DNA from 2 places in the Citrobacter portucalensis genome. Region 2 is predicted to be linked to the other one. Evidence: riboswitches for the same ligand, from Rfam matches in the RefSeq annotation. Region 2 holds a riboswitch; the other holds the start of a gene.

Region 1 (8,401 bases), 2.2 Mb from region 2:
AAGTCGCGGTCATTCATCGCCCACTCCCGCGATATCCAGTAGTTGGGCCGTGGCGACCTGCCAGTCAGCCGCCTGGGTAATGGCGCTGACCACGGCAATGCTGCCGACGCCGGTCGCCAGTACCGCCGGGGCGCGCTCAAGGCTGATACCGCCAATGGCGACGGTCGGGTAATCCGCTAATCGTTCAATATGGTTTGCCAGTTGCGTGAGTCCCTGCGGGGCGGAAGGCATCTGTTTGGTTTGCGTGGGAAAAACATGACCCAGCGCGATATAAGAAGGCTTAGCGGCGAGCGCGACGTCGATCTCCATATCATCGTGAGTGGAGACCCCCAGGCGCAGCCCCGCCGTCTGAATCGCCTTCAGGTCGGTGGTTTCAAGGTCTTCCTGGCCCAGATGTACACCGTAAGCGCGGTGCTTAATTGCCAGACGCCAGTAGTCGTTGATAAACAGACGGGCGTCATAGCAACGCCCCAGTTCAATGGCGGCCATAACGTCGGCTTCGACCTCTTCATCACGCTTATCTTTAATGCGCAGTTGGATCGTGCGTACGCCCGCCTGCAGCAAGCGTTCAATCCATTGCACGCTGTCCACCACCGGGTAAAGCCCGAGGCGAAACGGCACGGTCGGGAAATCAGGCTGGTACATTACGCCTCCTCTTTTTTGAGGTAGATTTCGCCGCCTTTGGCGCGGAAGTTCTCCGACATATCTGCCATGCCGACTTCAATCGTTTGTGCGGCAGCGTAGTCGCGAACCTCCTGGCTGATTTTCATCGAGCAGAACTTCGGCCCGCACATGGAGCAGAAGTGGGCGACCTTACCGGATTCCTGTGGCAGGGTTTCATCGTGGTAGGCACGGGCGGTGAACGGGTCGAGCGCGAGGTTAAACTGGTCTTCCCAGCGGAATTCGAAGCGCGCTTTCGACATGGCGTTATCGCGGATCTGCGCGCCCGGATGACCTTTTGCTAAGTCAGCTGCATGGGCGGCAATCTTGTAGGTAATCAACCCTTGTTTAACATCTTCTTTGTTCGGCAGGCCGAGGTGCTCTTTTGGCGTGACGTAGCACAGCATCGCGCAGCCAAACCAGCCGATCATCGCCGCACCGATCCCGGAAGTGAAGTGGTCGTAGCCCGGTGCGATATCGGTGGTCAATGGCCCTAAGGTGTAAAACGGTGCTTCATGGCAGTGCTCCAGCTCTTCGGTCATGTTGCGCTGGATCATATGCATGGGCACATGACCCGGGCCTTCTATCATCACCTGCACGTCGTATTCCCAGGCGATTTTGGTCAGCTCGCCCAGCGTATGCAGCTCGGAGAACTGCGCTTCGTCGTTCGCATCCTGAATTGAACCCGGGCGCAGGCCGTCACCCAGCGACAAAGAGACGTCGTAGGCGGCGCAGATTTCGCAAATCTCGCGGAAATGTTCGTACAGGAAGTTCTCTTTGTGATGAGAAAGGCACCATTTCGCCATAATTGAACCGCCGCGTGAGACAATGCCGGTCAGGCGTTTGGCAGTCATCGGCACGTAGCGCAGCAGCACGCCCGCGTGAATGGTGAAGTAGTCGACGCCCTGTTCGGCCTGCTCCAGCAACGTGTCGCGGAAGGCTTCCCAGGTGAGATCTTCGGCGATCCCGTTGACCTTCTCCAGCGCCTGGTAGATCGGCACAGTACCGATCGGTACCGGACTGTTACGCAGGATCCACTCACGGGTTTCGTGGATATAGCGACCGGTGGAGAGATCCATCACCGTGTCCGCGCCCCAGCGCGTCGACCACACCAGCTTCTCTACCTCTTCTTCAATGGAGGAGGTGACGGCAGAGTTACCGATGTTGGCGTTAACCTTCACCAGGAAGTTGCGACCGATAATCATCGGCTCGGATTCCGGGTGGTTGATGTTGGCAGGAATAATCGCGCGGCCCGCGGCCACTTCATCACGCACGAATTCCGGCGTGATGTTTTCCGGCAGGCGTGCACCAAAGTTCATCCCCGGATGCTGGTGGCGAAGCACTTCACTGCGAATGCGCTCGCGGCCCATGTTTTCACGGATGGCGATGAACTCCATCTCCGGGGTCACTATTCCCTGGCGGGCGTAGTGCAGTTGGGTGACTCGCTTACCCGCTTTGGCGCGCTTTGGCGTCAGCAGGCCGGTGAAACGCAGCTCGTCCAGGCCATCGTCGGCCAGACGTTCTTTGGTATAAGCGGAACTCCGGTCGTCTAATTCTTCGCTATCGTTACGCGCCGCAATCCACGGCTGGCGCAGCTTTGCCAGACCCTGCTGGACGTTAATCGCCACGTCAGGATCGCCATACGGTCCGGAGGTGTCGTATACCGGAACGGCTTCGTTCTCTTCGAACTGCGGGTTGTCTTTGCTACCGCCAGTCAGTGTTGGGCTGAGCTGAATTTCGCGCATCGGAATGCGGATATCCGGCTGCGAACCGGTAATATAAATGCGTTTTGAGTTAGGGAAGGCGGTCCCTTCCAGGGTATCGATAAAGTGTTGGGCTTGAGCGCGCTGTTCGCGGCGTGATGGTTTAGTAGTGGCAGACATAGCTCATTCCAAATAAAAGTAAGGATATGGCTTGTCAGACGACGGATGAAGCAAGAGAGAAGCTCGCCCGGGGGCGATGCTATTGCAGATTGACTCTTGTTCCCTTCGCAGGTTTTAACCTGATCAGGTTCCGCGGATCCCGAATTAACGGTCTCAGCCTTTTCCACTCATGCTGCTGTGGAAAATAAGCACTCCGACAAGAAGTAACCTCAGTAAAGAGGTAATGAATGTAAACTACGCGTTAATGCCGCAAATCTCAAGCATGACGTTTGAGAGTGTTACTCTCGTGCATTGCGTCAAATACCAGCATGATCAGCTTATCTTCCAGCACGAATCGGGCTTCCAGTGCCTCGCCGAGATCCGATAAAACCTGTTGAAATTCAAGGAAGTTATCATGATCAATCGCAGTTTCCAGGCTGGAGTCATAGTAGTCCATGATCAGCTGCGTATTGGCTTCCAGCAGCGGCCAAATTTTTGTGGCTTTTAAAAGCTGCCCGTTCCCTTCCAATTTATGGAGAATACGTTCATAAATACTGAAGTGTCCGGTGGAGAGGTAATCGACCAGGCTCTGACAAAAATCATCCAGCGCCTTTTCATTGAGTCGCATGTACGATTCTTTGCCAGGCTTAATGCCAACCAGATTGTAGTAAGCCACGAGCAGGTGCTTACGTACATGTAGCCAGCGATCAACCAGTTTATTACTTCCTCCGACGTGCTCCGTCAGGCTTTCCAGCTGGTTTAGCATGATTGACTCCGCAAGATGGTGTTTAGGAACTGCTCACCCGTAAATGTAAAAATAATGTAAACAACATGCCTGTGAAGCAAAGGTTGCGCAAGAGATATGGATCGTATAATTGAAAAATTAGATAGCGGCTGGTGGATCGTCAGTCATGAGCAAAAGTTATGGTTACCTCATGGCGAGCTACCTTATGGCGACGCAGCCCGTTTTGATCTGATTGGTCAGCGCGCGCTGCCAATAGGCGAGTGGGAAGGGGAGACTGTCTGGCTGGTGCAGCAGCAGCGTCGACACGATATGGGGTCGGTGCGCCAGGTCATTGACCAGGACGTTGGCCTGTTTCAACTGGCCGGACGCGGCATACAGCTGGCGGAGTTCTATCGCTCGCATAAATTCTGCGGCTACTGCGGCCATCCCATGCACCCGAGTAAAACGGAGTGGGCGATGCTCTGTAGCCACTGCCGTGAACGTTATTACCCGCAAATTGCCCCGTGCATAATTGTCGCTATTCGCCGAGATGATTCCATCCTGCTTGCCCAACATGTTCGCCATCGTAACGGCGTGCATACCGTACTGGCAGGTTTTGTCGAAGTGGGCGAGACCTTAGAACAGGCGGTGGCGCGTGAAGTTATGGAAGAAAGCGGGATTAAGGTGAAAAATCTGCGCTATGTCACTTCTCAGCCCTGGCCATTCCCGCAGTCTTTGATGACCGCATTTATGGCGGAGTATGATAGCGGCGAAATCGTCATCGACCCGAAAGAGCTGCTGGAAGCGAACTGGTATCGCTATGACGACTTACCGCTCTTACCCCCGCCGGGTACTGTCGCGCGTCGATTGATTGAAGACACTGTGGCAATGTGTCGGGCTGAGTACGAGTAAAGAGCGAGTGGTGATACACTGATGGACTGACGCAATAAGGAACTGCAAAAATGACCGAACTGAAGAACGATCGTTATCTGCGTGCGCTGCTGCGCCAGCCCGTTGATGTCACTCCGGTATGGATGATGCGCCAGGCAGGCCGCTATCTACCGGAATACAAAGCTACCCGTGCCGAAGCGGGCGATTTTATGGCGCTGTGCAAAAATGCCGAGCTGGCCTGCGAAGTCACGTTGCAGCCGCTGCGTCGCTATAAACTTGATGCCGCGATCCTCTTCTCGGATATCCTGACGATCCCGGATGCGATGGGACTCGGGCTGTATTTTGAAGCAGGAGAAGGTCCACGCTTTACCTCTCCGATTACCAGCAAGGCTGACGTCGACAAACTGCCGATCCCTGACCCGGAAGATGGGCTGGGGTACGTGATGAACGCGGTGCGTACTATCCGCCGTGAACTGAAAGGCGAAGTGCCGCTGATCGGCTTCTCCGGTAGTCCGTGGACGCTGGCGACCTACATGGTTGAAGGCGGCAGCAGCAAAGCCTTCACCGTGATTAAAAAGATGATGTACGCCGATCCTAAAGCGCTGCATCTGCTGCTTGATAAGCTGGCGAAGAGCGTCACGCTGTACCTGAACGCGCAGATCAAAGCGGGTGCGCAGTCGGTGATGATTTTCGACACCTGGGGTGGCGTGCTGACCGGTCGCGACTATCAGCAGTTCTCTTTGTACTACATGCACAAAATCGTTGATGGCCTGCTGCGCGAGAACGAAGGTCGTCGCGTACCGGTGACGCTGTTTACCAAAGGCGGTGGTCAGTGGCTGGAAGCGATGGCGGAAACCGGCTGTGATGCGTTAGGTCTCGACTGGACCACTGACATTGCCGATGCGCGTCGTCGTGTAGGTCATAAAGTGGCGCTCCAGGGCAATATGGATCCGTCCATGCTGTATGCGCCGCCAGCCCGCATCGAAGAAGAGGTGGCGACAATTCTGGCCGGATTCGGTCAGGGTGAAGGGCATGTCTTTAACCTGGGACACGGCATTCATCAGGACGTCCCGCCAGAACATGCGGGTGTCTTTGTGGAGGCGGTACATCGGTTGTCCGAACAGTACCACCGCTAAGGAGTTATCATGGATCTCGCGTCATTACGCGCGCAGCAGCTTGAACTGGCTTCTTCAGTGATCCGCGAGGATCGTCTGAAGAACGATCCGCCGGATCTGATCGGCGGGGCGGACGTTGGGTTTGAGCAGGGTGGCGAAGTGACGCGAGCCGCAATGGTTTTGCTGAAGTATCCCACGCTTGAACTGGTCGAATACAAGGTGGCGCGTATCGCCACCACCATGCCCTACATTCCCGGTTTTCTCTCCTTTCGTGAAACTCCCGCGCTGATGGCCGCCTGGCAACTGCTCTCGCACAAGCCAGATCTGCTGTTCGTTGACGGGCATGGCATTTCTCACCCGCGTCGTCTGGGCGTGGCCAGCCATTTTGGTCTGCTGGTGGATGTCCCGACGATCGGCGTGGCGAAAAAGCGGCTGTGCGGCAAGTTTGAACCGCTCGCTGCTGAACCTGGTGCGCTAGCGCCGTTGCTGGATAAAGGCGAACAACTGGCATGGGTCTGGCGCAGCAAAGCGCGCTGTAACCCGTTGTTTATTTCTACGGGTCACCGCGTGAGTATGGACAGCGCACTGGCGTGGGTTCAACGCTGTATGAACGGCTATCGTTTGCCGGAACCAACACGCTGGGCAGATGCGGTAGCATCCGAACGCCCGGCTTTTACTCGGCTTGCAGCAAAAACGCCCTATATCGGGTAAACTGCGGCTAATTTCCGTATTTGAGAACTCATCATGTTACAAAATCCGATTCACCTGCGTCTGGAGAAGCTGGAAAGCTGGCAGCACGTCACGTTTATGGCCTGTCTGTGCGAACGCATGTACCCAAACTACGCCATGTTCTGCAAGCAAACTGAATTTGGCGATGGACAGATTTACCGCCGAATTCTGGATCTGATTTGGGAAGCGCTGACGGTTAAAGACGCGAAAATCAATTTCGACAGCCAGCTGGAAAAATTTGAAGAGGCCATTCCTTCTGCAGACGATTACGATCTGTACGGTGTTTATCCGGCGATTGATGCTTGTGTGGCATTAAGCGAGCTGATGCATTCGCGTCTTAGCGGTGAAACGCTGGAGCATGCAATCGAAGTGAGTAAGGCTTCGATTACGACGGTTGCGATGCTGGAAATGACTCAGGCTGGTCGCGAAATGACCGATGAAGAGCTCAAAGAGAACCCTGCCGTTGAGCAAGAATGGGATATTCAGTGGGAAATTTTCCGACTTTTAGCCGACTGTGAAGAACGCGATATTGAGCTGATAAAAGGGCTGCGTGCAGACCTGCGCGAGGCTGGCGAGAGCAATATTGGTATAAATTTTCAGCAATGACACCACAAAACGTGATTTAACGCCTGATTTGTCGTGCCTGAAGGCTTCCCATCCGCCCCCGGTCTGGTCTACATTTGGGGGGCGAAAAAAAGTGGCTATCGGTGCGTGTATGCAGGAGAGTGCTTTTCTGGCATTTCCGTCGCACTCGATGCTTAGCAAGCGATAAACACATTGTAAGGATAACTTATGAACAAGACTCAACTGATTGATGTAATTGCAGACAAAGCAGAACTGTCTAAAACACAGGCTAAAGCTGCTCTGGAATCCACTCTGGCTGCTATTACTGAGTCTCTGAAAGAAGGCGATGCTGTACAACTGGTTGGTTTCGGTACCTTCAAAGTGAACCACCGTGCTGAGCGCACTGGCCGCAACCCGCAGACCGGTAAAGAAATCAAAATCGCCGCAGCTAACGTACCGGCATTTGTTTCTGGTAAAGCACTGAAAGACGCGGTTAAGTAATTCGCGTGGCAGTGAACAGTTTTAACGAAGGGGCGGTTTCGCCCCTTTTGTCCATCTGGCGTCATACGCTTTGGCTTTCAGGTGTTCTGTTACTGTCTGCCTGCGGTAGCCATTCTGAGCTTCCTCCTTTCACGGCCAGCGGCTATGTTGGCGATCAGGGGGCGGTACGCATTTGGCGTAAAGACTCCGGTGACGATGTTCACTTGCTCTCGGTATTTAGTCCGTGGCGTAAAGGCGAAACCACTACCAGTGAATACCGCTGGCAGGGTGATTCGCTCTCTCTGATAGAACTCAACGTTTACAGTAAACCGGCTGAACATGTCCGTATACGCTTCGATGACCGGGGCGAACTGAGCTTCATGCAGCGTGAAGTCGACGGGCAAAAGCAGCAGCTTTCCAGCGATCAAATCGCGCTTTACCGCTATCGTGCCGATCAAATTCGCCAGACCAGCGATGCGCTGCGTCAGGGACGGGTGATATTGCGTCAGGGACGTTGGCATGCGGATAACACGGTCACAACCTGTGAAGGTGAAACGCTGAAGCCAGACCTGGAGTCGTGGGCGATAAACCATATCGAGCGCCGCCAGAGACATTCATCCGTAGAGGTGAGTGTGGCATGGCTGGAAGCGCCCGAAGGGTCGCAGCTACTGCTGGTCGCCAATGAAGATTTTTGTCACTGGCAGCCTACAGCCAAAACTTTCTGAAAACCTGAAGACAGGTAGCCAGCAGGCCTGATCCGTATAGCGTCATCAGGCATTAAGTCTTTTACCAGTGGCCCATTCCCATATGACCGCCGCCGCGATGGTTACCGCCACCGCCGCATCCGCCGTAGCCCATTCCCGCGCCACGTGGCACGCCAGCCTGCGCCATTGCGACATCACGTTTAACGCGCTGCTCGTCCAGAGACTGATTCAACGCTTCCATCTCTTTTGCAACGGCGTTAATTTTTGCCGTGTCCGGCGAGCTGGCCGTTAATAGAGCATTGTACTCATAACGTTTGGATGTCAGCTGTTGGCGCAACGCGCTGGTCTGGGAATAATAATCATCATAGATTTTCTGTGCGGCAGCCTGCTGATCAGCGGTCATTGGCGTGCCCCGTTGCTGCATTCCATCACCATATCCCCAGTGATTCTGTGCCAGTACCGGGGTGGAGCCAAGTGCGATAAGAGAAAGTGCAATCAGTGCCAGTTTGTTGTTCCGTTTCATCGTTCGTTCTCCTGTTGGTTAGCTTACATTCCCTTTTGCATCTTCCGTGCCAAAGCGGCAATCCGAGTCCTGCGGGCGTTGTACCCGCCGTCTTTGCAGGGAAACGAGTAAAAATGACTCGCCAGAACGCGCCAGCGAGTCATTTTTAC
Region 2 (8,401 bases):
TCCCCTGCTTATCACTGCCGGAAGCTCCGCATTGTTAGGCGTTTTTGCCTTCTTTTTACCGGATACGCCGCCAAAAAGTACCGGCAAAATGGATTTCAAAGTTATGCTGGGTCTGGATGCGCTGATCCTGCTGCGCGATAAGAACTTCCTCGTCTTCTTCTTTTGCTCTTTCCTGTTTGCGATGCCACTGGCGTTCTATTACATCTTCGCCAACGGCTATCTGACAGAAGTCGGAATGAAAAACGCCACCGGCTGGATGACACTGGGCCAATTCTCTGAAATCTTCTTTATGCTGGCGCTACCGTTTTTCACCAAACGCTTTGGCATTAAAAAGGTATTATTGCTTGGTCTTATTACTGCGGCGATCCGCTACGGATTTTTCGTTTACGGCGGTGCGGAAGAATATTTCACTTACGCCCTGCTGTTTCTCGGCATTCTGCTGCACGGCGTCAGTTACGACTTCTATTACGTCACGGCTTACATCTATGTCGATAAAAAAGCGCCGGTCCACATGCGCACCGCAGCGCAAGGGCTTATCACCCTCTGCTGTCAGGGGTTCGGCAGCCTGCTCGGTTACCGTCTGGGCGGCGTGATGATGGAAAAAATGTTTGCTTATCAGGAACCGGTTAATGGTCTCACCTTTAACTGGGCTGGCATGTGGGGATTTGGCGCGGTCATGATTGCCGTCATTGCCGTGATGTTTATGATTTTCTTTCGCGAATCAGACAAAGAAATCACCGCCATTAAGGTGGACGATCGCGATGTAGCGTTGAAACAAGGGGAAGTAAAATGAAAGCAGAACGTATTCTCGGTGCTCTTTATGGGCAGGCGTTAGGGGATGCGATGGGCATGCCGTCGGAACTGTGGCCAAGAACCCGGGTTAAAGCACACTTCGGTTGGATCGACCGTTTTTTGCCCGGCCCTGCGGAAAATAATGCCGCCTGCTATTTTAACCAGGCGGAGTTCACTGATGACACGTCCATGGCACTGTGTCTGGCAGATGCCCTGCTTGAGTGCGACGGCGAAATTGTGCCAGACGTTATTGGTCACAATATTCTGGCCTGGGCCGAGCAGTTTGATGCTTTTAATAAAAACGTGCTTGGCCCGACCTCGAAAATTGCGTTGAACGCTATTCGTGACGGTAAACCAGTCGCCGAACTGGAAAACAACGGCGTGACCAATGGCGCGGCAATGCGCGTTTCCCCGCTGGGATGCCTGCTGCCCGCCCGCGATCTTGATGCCTTTATCGATGATGTGGCACTGGCCTCCAGCCCAACGCATAAATCGGATCTGGCTATCGCGGGAGCCGTTGTCGTCGCGTGGGCGGTATCGCGCGCCATCGACGGAGGAAAATGGTCAGAGATTGCCGACGCGCTACCTGCCATTGCCCTGCGTGCGCAGCAAAAACGAATCACCACCTTTAGCGCATCGCTTTGTGCACGCCTTGAACTGGCGCTGAAAATCGTCCGTAACGCCGACGGCGTCGAGTCCGCCAGCGAGCAGTTGTATCAGGTTGTGGGGGCAGGAACCAGCACCATTGAGTCCGTTCCTTGCGCTATCGCCATGGTTGAGCTGGCACAGACCGATCCTAACCGCTGCGCCATTTTGTGCGCTAACCTCGGCGGCGATACCGACACCATCGGGGCGATGGCAACCGCCATTTGTGGTGCATTACACGGCGTGAGCGCGATCAACCCAGCATTGAAGCAGGAGTTGGATGCGGTGAATCAGCTGGACTTTACCCACTACGCCAACGGGTTAATGCGACTGCGCGAGCAGCGGGAGGCGCTATGAGCAACACGCATCTGCAACAACTTCTCTCGCAGTTACGTACACAGCGGCCAGTAACGGTGGTGGGTGCGGCGGTGATTGATGTCATTGCCGATGCGTATGCCCTCCCCTGGCGCGGCTGTGACATCGAGCTCAAGCAGCAAGGTGTTAACGTTGGCGGCTGCGCACTCAATATCGCCGTCACGCTTAAGCGTTTAGGTATCGATGCCTGCAATGCTCTACCACTGGGCCAGGGAGTGTGGGCCGACATTATCCGCAACCGGATGGCAAAAGAGGGACTGCACAGCCGGATCGACAATGCCGAAGGCGATAACGGCTGGTGTCTGGCGCTGGTGGAGCCGGATGGCGAGCGTACCTTTATGTCTTTTAGCGGCGTTGAGAATCAGTGGAATGCCGCCTGGCTGGCACAGCTGGATATCCCGCGTCATAGCCTGGTGTATCTTTCGGGTTATCAGCTAGCGTCCCCGTGCGGTGAATTGCTGGTGCAGTGGCTGGAAGGTCTGGAAGAGGTGACACCGTTTATCGATTTTGGCCCGCGCATCGGCGACATTCCCGAGCCCTTACTGGCAAGAATTATGGCCTGTCGTCCGCTGGTTTCCCTCAATCGCCAGGAGGCGGAAATTGCTGCCGAGCGGTTTGCATTGAGTCAGGATGTGGAAGGTTTTGGCGCAGAATGGGTGCAGCGTTTCACCGCACCGCTGGTCGTGCGGCACGATAAAGACGGCGCATGGTATTTCAGCGCACAGACATCCGGCTGCGTACCGGCATTTGCAACGGCGGTCGTTGATACTATCGGCGCAGGTGACAGCCACGCTGGCGGCATGCTGGCTGGGCTGGCATCTGGCTGGACGCTGGCCGACTCAGTGCTGTTAGGTAACGCGGTGGCGTCCTGGGTAGTTGGGCATCGCGGCGGCGATTGCGCCCCGTCACGCGAGGAGCTACTCCTCGCACACAAAAACGTATAGATCGCTACGACAGTAACTGATGCTGTATTCAATAGGCCGTTGCTGCTGGTCAAGCGCTACCTGCTTGATCACCAGTACCGGCACTTTGCTATCCATTTGAATGTGCGCCTGGAACTCTGCGTCAGGCATTCTGGCGCTAACACGTGAGCGCGTACGCTGCGGGAAAATATGCTGGCTACGAAAATAGTCATACAGCGAAACACCGATGGCATCCACGTCATGAATTAGATGTGCGGGTACCCAGGACTCTTCAATAGAGACTGCGTCTTCGTCAACGTAACGAATGCGTTTGAGCAGGAAAACATCACTCCCTGCGACAACAGCCAACTGCTGTGCCACCTCTTCCGGGCAAGGCACAATTCTTTTGTTAACCCACAAAGTATCCGGTTTTTTACCGCGCAACACCACCTGCTGAGAAAAACCGCGCGCTTCTTTAAGCGAATACTCGAAGATATTGTTAATTTGCGTTCCGTAACCGCGGGCACGTGTTACTACACCTTCTTCTTCCAGGGCCTGCATCGCCTTACGTACCGTAATCCGAGAAACGCCGGTCAACTGGCTGAGGTCGCGCTCGCCGGGCAGGATATTGCCGTGCTCCAGGATCCCACTGCGCACAGCATTCTTCACCGTCTGCGCAAATTTCATATACAGCGGCGTGTTATCCGCCGCTGAAATACGTTCATTCAGTTGTGCGATAAGCTGGGTATGCGCTTGTTCCATTTATCTTTTTCCTGGCCGCCGTTTCTGCAGCCAGTATACCCATTACCACCACGCGTGGAAATGATGCACCGGACCGATTCCTTCGCCAACTTCCAGCGTGTCGGCCTGTGCCAGCGCCGCTGAAAGCCACAGTTTGGCTTCCTGTACGGTATCGGCCCAGCTGTTATGGCGCGGACGCAGGGCTGCCAACGCCGCCGATAGCGTACAACCGGTGCCATGGGTGTTTTTGGTCATCACCCTTGGTGCGGTAAAACGCTGCTCACCATCGCGCGTAAAGAGCCAGTCGGGGCTTTGCGCATCATCCAGATGACCGCCCTTCATCAACACTGCCTCGCAGCCCAGCGCCCGTAGCGCCCTTCCCTGCTCTAACATCTCCTGCTCAGTTTGCGCATGCGATGCCCCGAGCAGTGCAGCAGCTTCGGGTAAATTAGGGGTGATAATCGAAACCTGCGGCAACAAACGGGTACGCAACGTTTCTACCGCCGAGGGCGACAGCAACGGATCGCCGCTTTTCGCCAACATCACCGTGTCCAGCACCACATTTTGTACCCGATGGCGACGTAAACGTTCGGCAACAGCTTCGACAATGTCCGTCTCAGCCAACATACCGATTTTAGTCGTATCAATACGCACATCATTGAACACAGAATCCAACTGCGCGGCGACAAAATCAGGTTCAATGCGATACACCGACTGCACCCCACGCGTATTTTGCGCCACCAGCGCCGTGATAACGGAACAGCCGTAAGCGCCCAGCGCCGAGAAGGTTTTTAAATCAGCCTGAATACCCGCGCCACCGCTTGGGTCGGTTCCAGCGATCGTTAATGCGTTAATCCGTTTCATGCTTGCTCCTGGGCATTCAGGTTATAGAGGGCGTCGAGAAATGCCGGGACAAAGCTACCCGGTCCGTTTGATTGCCCGGTGGCGATTTGCCCGGCCTGTTTCATCCAGCTACAGGCGGAGGCGACGTTATCAAGTCGGTCACCACGTAAAGCGCAACTGGCCGCAACAACCGCTGAAAGAGCACATCCGGTGCCCACCACGCGAGTCATCAACGGGTCACCACCGTCCACGCAAACGGTACGCTGACCATCGGTGACGTAATCCACTTCGCCGGTCACCACGACAATGGTCCCAATCTGACGAGCCAGCGCCTGCGCTGCCGGAAGCGCAGCGACAGCCGTATCGGTTGTATCCACGCCGCGTCCCCCACCGTTCATGCCGGCCAGAGCAAGTATTTCCGAAGCGTTGCCACGAATAGCAGCAGGCTGTAGTGACAATAATTCCAGGCAGAAGCGGCGGCGAAACTCAAGCGCGCCTACGGCAACGGGATCGAGCGTCCACGGGGTTTTAGCATGATGAGCCTGCTTAACTGCGGCACGCATCGCCGCGGCCCGTTCCCGAGTTAAGGTGCCGACATTAACCAGCAACGCACTGGCAATAGCGGCGAATTGGCTGGCTTCCTCAGGCTCGATCACCATCGCAGGCGATGCGCCCAGCGCCAGTAACGTATTGGCAGTAAAGCTTTGCACGACCTCATTGGTCATACAGTGTGTGAGCGGGGATAAGTTTCTAAATTGGTGCAAAGTGTGAGCCGCGAGCGCGCGGCTGTGCAGGTCAGGCTGCATTGTTCAGCTCCTGCCCGCGCGAAGAAGGGACACGAGCAGTGTCAGACTTCCCTACGCTGGCATTATCCAGATCAGGTGGTACGGGTATTTCTCAGCCTTCACCAGAAGGGCACCCCGAGTCGTTGAAACACAAACGTAATACGCTGGTTTCAGTAACAGGATACTGCCTGTGCTTAACGATGTAAATTGGCGCACTCCCCACTCCCGCAGTGAAACTACTGGTCAAGGTTGCTGCAATTCTGTACTTTCATTTACACTTTTTACGAAATGACTGGAGTGATCACAAAATAGTGCTTGTCAGACATCCTGTATGCCAGGAATGATACATGACTGATTTTGATGACCCGAAGAGGTAGAGAGGATGGGTATGAAGAATAAAATGTTGCTGGGTGCACTTCTGCTTGCAAGCAGCGTCGTCTGGGCCGCACCAGCTGCAACAGCTGCCCCCACCGGTATCGATAAGTATGAACTGAGCAGCTTTATTGCTGACTTCACCCATTTCAAACCCGGTGACAAGGTTCCACCACTGTATCTCACCGAAGAATACACCATTAAACAGTGGAATCTGCGCAACCTGCCCGCACCGACAGCAGGCACCCACTGGACCTACATGGGCGGCGCATATGTGCTGGTCAACGATGCCGATGCTAAGATCATTAAAGCCTACGACGGCGAGATTTTTTATCATCGATAAAAAAACGCACCCAGTATAGTTGGGTGCGTAAACTTCTTGCTTTACTTACTTTTTAATTATAGTCAATAACGACCTTTACCCGACTCATTGTTTCTCCCGCAGTGACTTTCCCTGCATACGTTCTGGTGCGGGCGTAAATATTGATTGGTACTATATTCGCTTTCACATCGCCAGATCGATACAGGTTACTTCTGCCATAACCAATACTCGTTGAACCGTCCATTGATAACTGAAATCCTACCGACCCTGCGCTATTCGCCGCAGTACCATAATCGTTGGTCAGGGTCATTGAATCCTCCGCCAATGGACTCATCGGTTCAAAATAAAATAACAGATTATCAGGCGTAAACTTCAGATTCCCAGCCCCACTGGCCTGACAGGTGAATATTACCGGGTGAAGCTCAAATTTTTTCTTATCAAGATCATTAATATTTATCCTTCCCAGATCAATTTCCTGATTACCAAAATAGCAGGTTGTGATATCGACCATAATCGTGACATTTAAATTATAATTTAATTTTTTTGAACTACAGTTATTCTCATTTCCCTGACAGTATTCAAGGCTCAACTCAGTAACGAGAGGGATCGTCGCACCAGGGGCGATGATCGTTGCGGCCCCGCGGTCTGGGGCCTCAACAATTGAATAGTTCAGAACTAAACCCGCCATATCAAAAAAATCTGACAATGTATACTTTGCTTTATTTGCAACAATATCCTTTGCTTGATAACTCACAGAAAAGGAAACAATGTAATATTTACTGCCTACCTTAAAAGCATATTCACTGCTATGCAAGATGGCCATTGCGGCCTTCAACCATGCCTTCTCCTGTGACTTACAGTCCAGTACAACAGTGCCATCCTGGCCAGAAGCAAAAACACCACCATCAAGTACACCGGACATCGCATCTGGGGTGAAAGAATATGCTCCCGTAATATTTGGTGGAGGAACAAAATCACATTTATCAGCCTGTGCCCAAAAAGAGCATAATGTTAATACCGTTAACAGTATCCATCTCATCATCATTATCCTTTTACTGGCATGAGTATGTCTTACTGGCATCAATTTCCTGATTGAAGGAGATTGTGCAGTAACGTCCTTGTTGTTTATCAATGGCAACTTTGATTTTTGCAGGCACGTCATTAGTACGAATAAACAACATACTGCCTTGCCCAACCAGACCAATGTTTTCGCCCTGTTCGCTTTCGACCTCATAATCAAAGGTTAATGGTGATCCATCCGAGCGCAATGCTTTAAAGTACCAGGGTTTACGCTGGTCGGTATCAAATTGCGCTTTGACCACTGCCCCACGATATGGAGCAACACTTTTACGGTTACCCTGTAATTCTGTTTCGCTATTGGTATTAGAGACATCCAGTGTCAGCATATTCTCACGGTACGCACTCATACCATCATATACCACCGTACCTTTACTGTTTGTCTCCCGATATTTCTGCCCATTGATATAAGCGCCTTCAAGTCCGGGGGCGTCTACGATGGCGAAAGTCTCAGAAAGGTGGTTTGCCAGGTTTATACCGCCAGCCCATGCCACAATCCCACCGGAGATACTGCCACTGCTTTGTTTATATTTTGTGGATTGACTATAACTACCGTTAACCGTTGCAACAGGAGCACGCCACGTCACATTTGCCCCTGCGCTGGTTTCGCTGTCTTGTCGTTGATGGCTCAGGTTTACACCATAGTTAAATTGATCGCGATCGCCTGCGATCCCACTAATACCGGTATTATTTGATGCAAAACCATCATCATCAAATGTGGTCGAGTTAGAGAGATATACCTGTCGCCGTGGCGTGGATATACCATCTCCCCAGTTAAAGGGTATGGAGATAAAGATGTTGAAACGTTTATCTTCATTATGATCTTCATCGTAGGTTTGGCTAGCAGAAAGCGTATAGCTAATCCGTTGCCAACTATTGGTGTAGCTCAGTTGATAATCTTTATTACTACCGCTACGTCCCCAGTAGTCACGCCATAATGTGCTTAATGATACGGATCCCCACCCCTCAGGAAGCGATTGATTGATGTTGGCTGTAAAACTGTTTTTACGACCGAAATCATACTGATAATAATCAGCAATATCGTAGACATCATTTTCATCACGATGATAACTGTTTTTATTATTCGCCCATACGTGATCGTTAAATGTACGATAGTCACGAGAAGAATATCGGTATGCCGCTAAACCAAATCGCGTCCCTGTCTGCGTAAGATATTTATTCCACGCAACCTGGTAACTCTGGCCATCAAAAACGTCACCATTATCCTGTTTACTATGTGACTGCGTGGCGTCAAAAGAAACAGCGCCAATGCGCGTATTCCAGCCTGTTCCCAGCGTAAAGGCATTATAGTTATCCCCTAAATAGCTGCGCGGAATAGTAGATCACTGAAAGGGAACTCAGCCCGGATTGTGCGATCTGATCAATCGCCAAACCAACCAAAATCACCAACCGGACTGAGCGATGCCGATCATAGTACCAATACCCCGTGGCGAACGACGCCTGATGCAGAAAGCTATTCATAAAACGCGTGATAAAAATCATGCCCGCAGACTCACGGCCATGCTGATGCTTCATCGGGGTGAACG

Evidence for each region. Region 2 has a riboswitch for thiamine pyrophosphate ahead of thiM (hydroxyethylthiazole kinase). Riboswitches for the same ligand answer to the same signal wherever they lie in the genome.
Region 1: another riboswitch for thiamine pyrophosphate. It lies ahead of thiC (phosphomethylpyrimidine synthase ThiC); the one in region 2 lies ahead of thiM (hydroxyethylthiazole kinase).

The regions. Positions count from the first base shown of each region.
Region 1 is NZ_CP092466.1:4,804,941-4,813,341, reverse strand. It holds gene LY264_RS23210 (HesA/MoeB/ThiF family protein) at 1-17, opposite strand, end outside; gene thiE (thiamine phosphate synthase) at 10-645, opposite strand; gene thiC (phosphomethylpyrimidine synthase ThiC) at 645-2,543, opposite strand; TPP riboswitch at 2,627-2,749, opposite strand; gene LY264_RS23195 (Rsd/AlgQ family anti-sigma factor) at 2,800-3,288, opposite strand; gene nudC (NAD(+) diphosphatase) at 3,385-4,158, shown strand; gene hemE (uroporphyrinogen decarboxylase) at 4,209-5,273, shown strand; gene nfi (deoxyribonuclease V) at 5,283-5,963, shown strand; gene LY264_RS23175 (YjaG family protein) at 5,997-6,587, shown strand; gene hupA (nucleoid-associated protein HU-alpha) at 6,774-7,046, shown strand; gene LY264_RS23165 (DUF1481 domain-containing protein) at 7,058-7,750, shown strand; gene zraP (zinc resistance sensor/chaperone ZraP) at 7,812-8,252, opposite strand; gene LY264_RS23155 (hypothetical protein) at 8,271-8,401, opposite strand, start outside.
Region 2 is NZ_CP092466.1:1,835,018-1,843,418, reverse strand. It holds gene LY264_RS08830 (nucleoside permease) at 1-793, shown strand, start outside; gene LY264_RS08825 (ADP-ribosylglycohydrolase family protein) at 790-1,794, shown strand; gene LY264_RS08820 (PfkB family carbohydrate kinase) at 1,791-2,756, shown strand; gene LY264_RS08815 (GntR family transcriptional regulator) at 2,730-3,476, opposite strand; gene thiD (bifunctional hydroxymethylpyrimidine kinase/phosphomethylpyrimidine kinase) at 3,519-4,319, opposite strand; gene thiM (hydroxyethylthiazole kinase) at 4,316-5,104, opposite strand; TPP riboswitch at 5,136-5,231, opposite strand; gene LY264_RS08800 (RcnB family protein) at 5,466-5,798, shown strand; gene LY264_RS08795 (fimbrial protein) at 5,851-6,858, opposite strand; partial or broken gene LY264_RS08790 (fimbria/pilus outer membrane usher protein) at 6,830-8,176, opposite strand; gene LY264_RS08785 (IS630-like element ISEc33 family transposase) at 8,277-8,401, shown strand, end outside.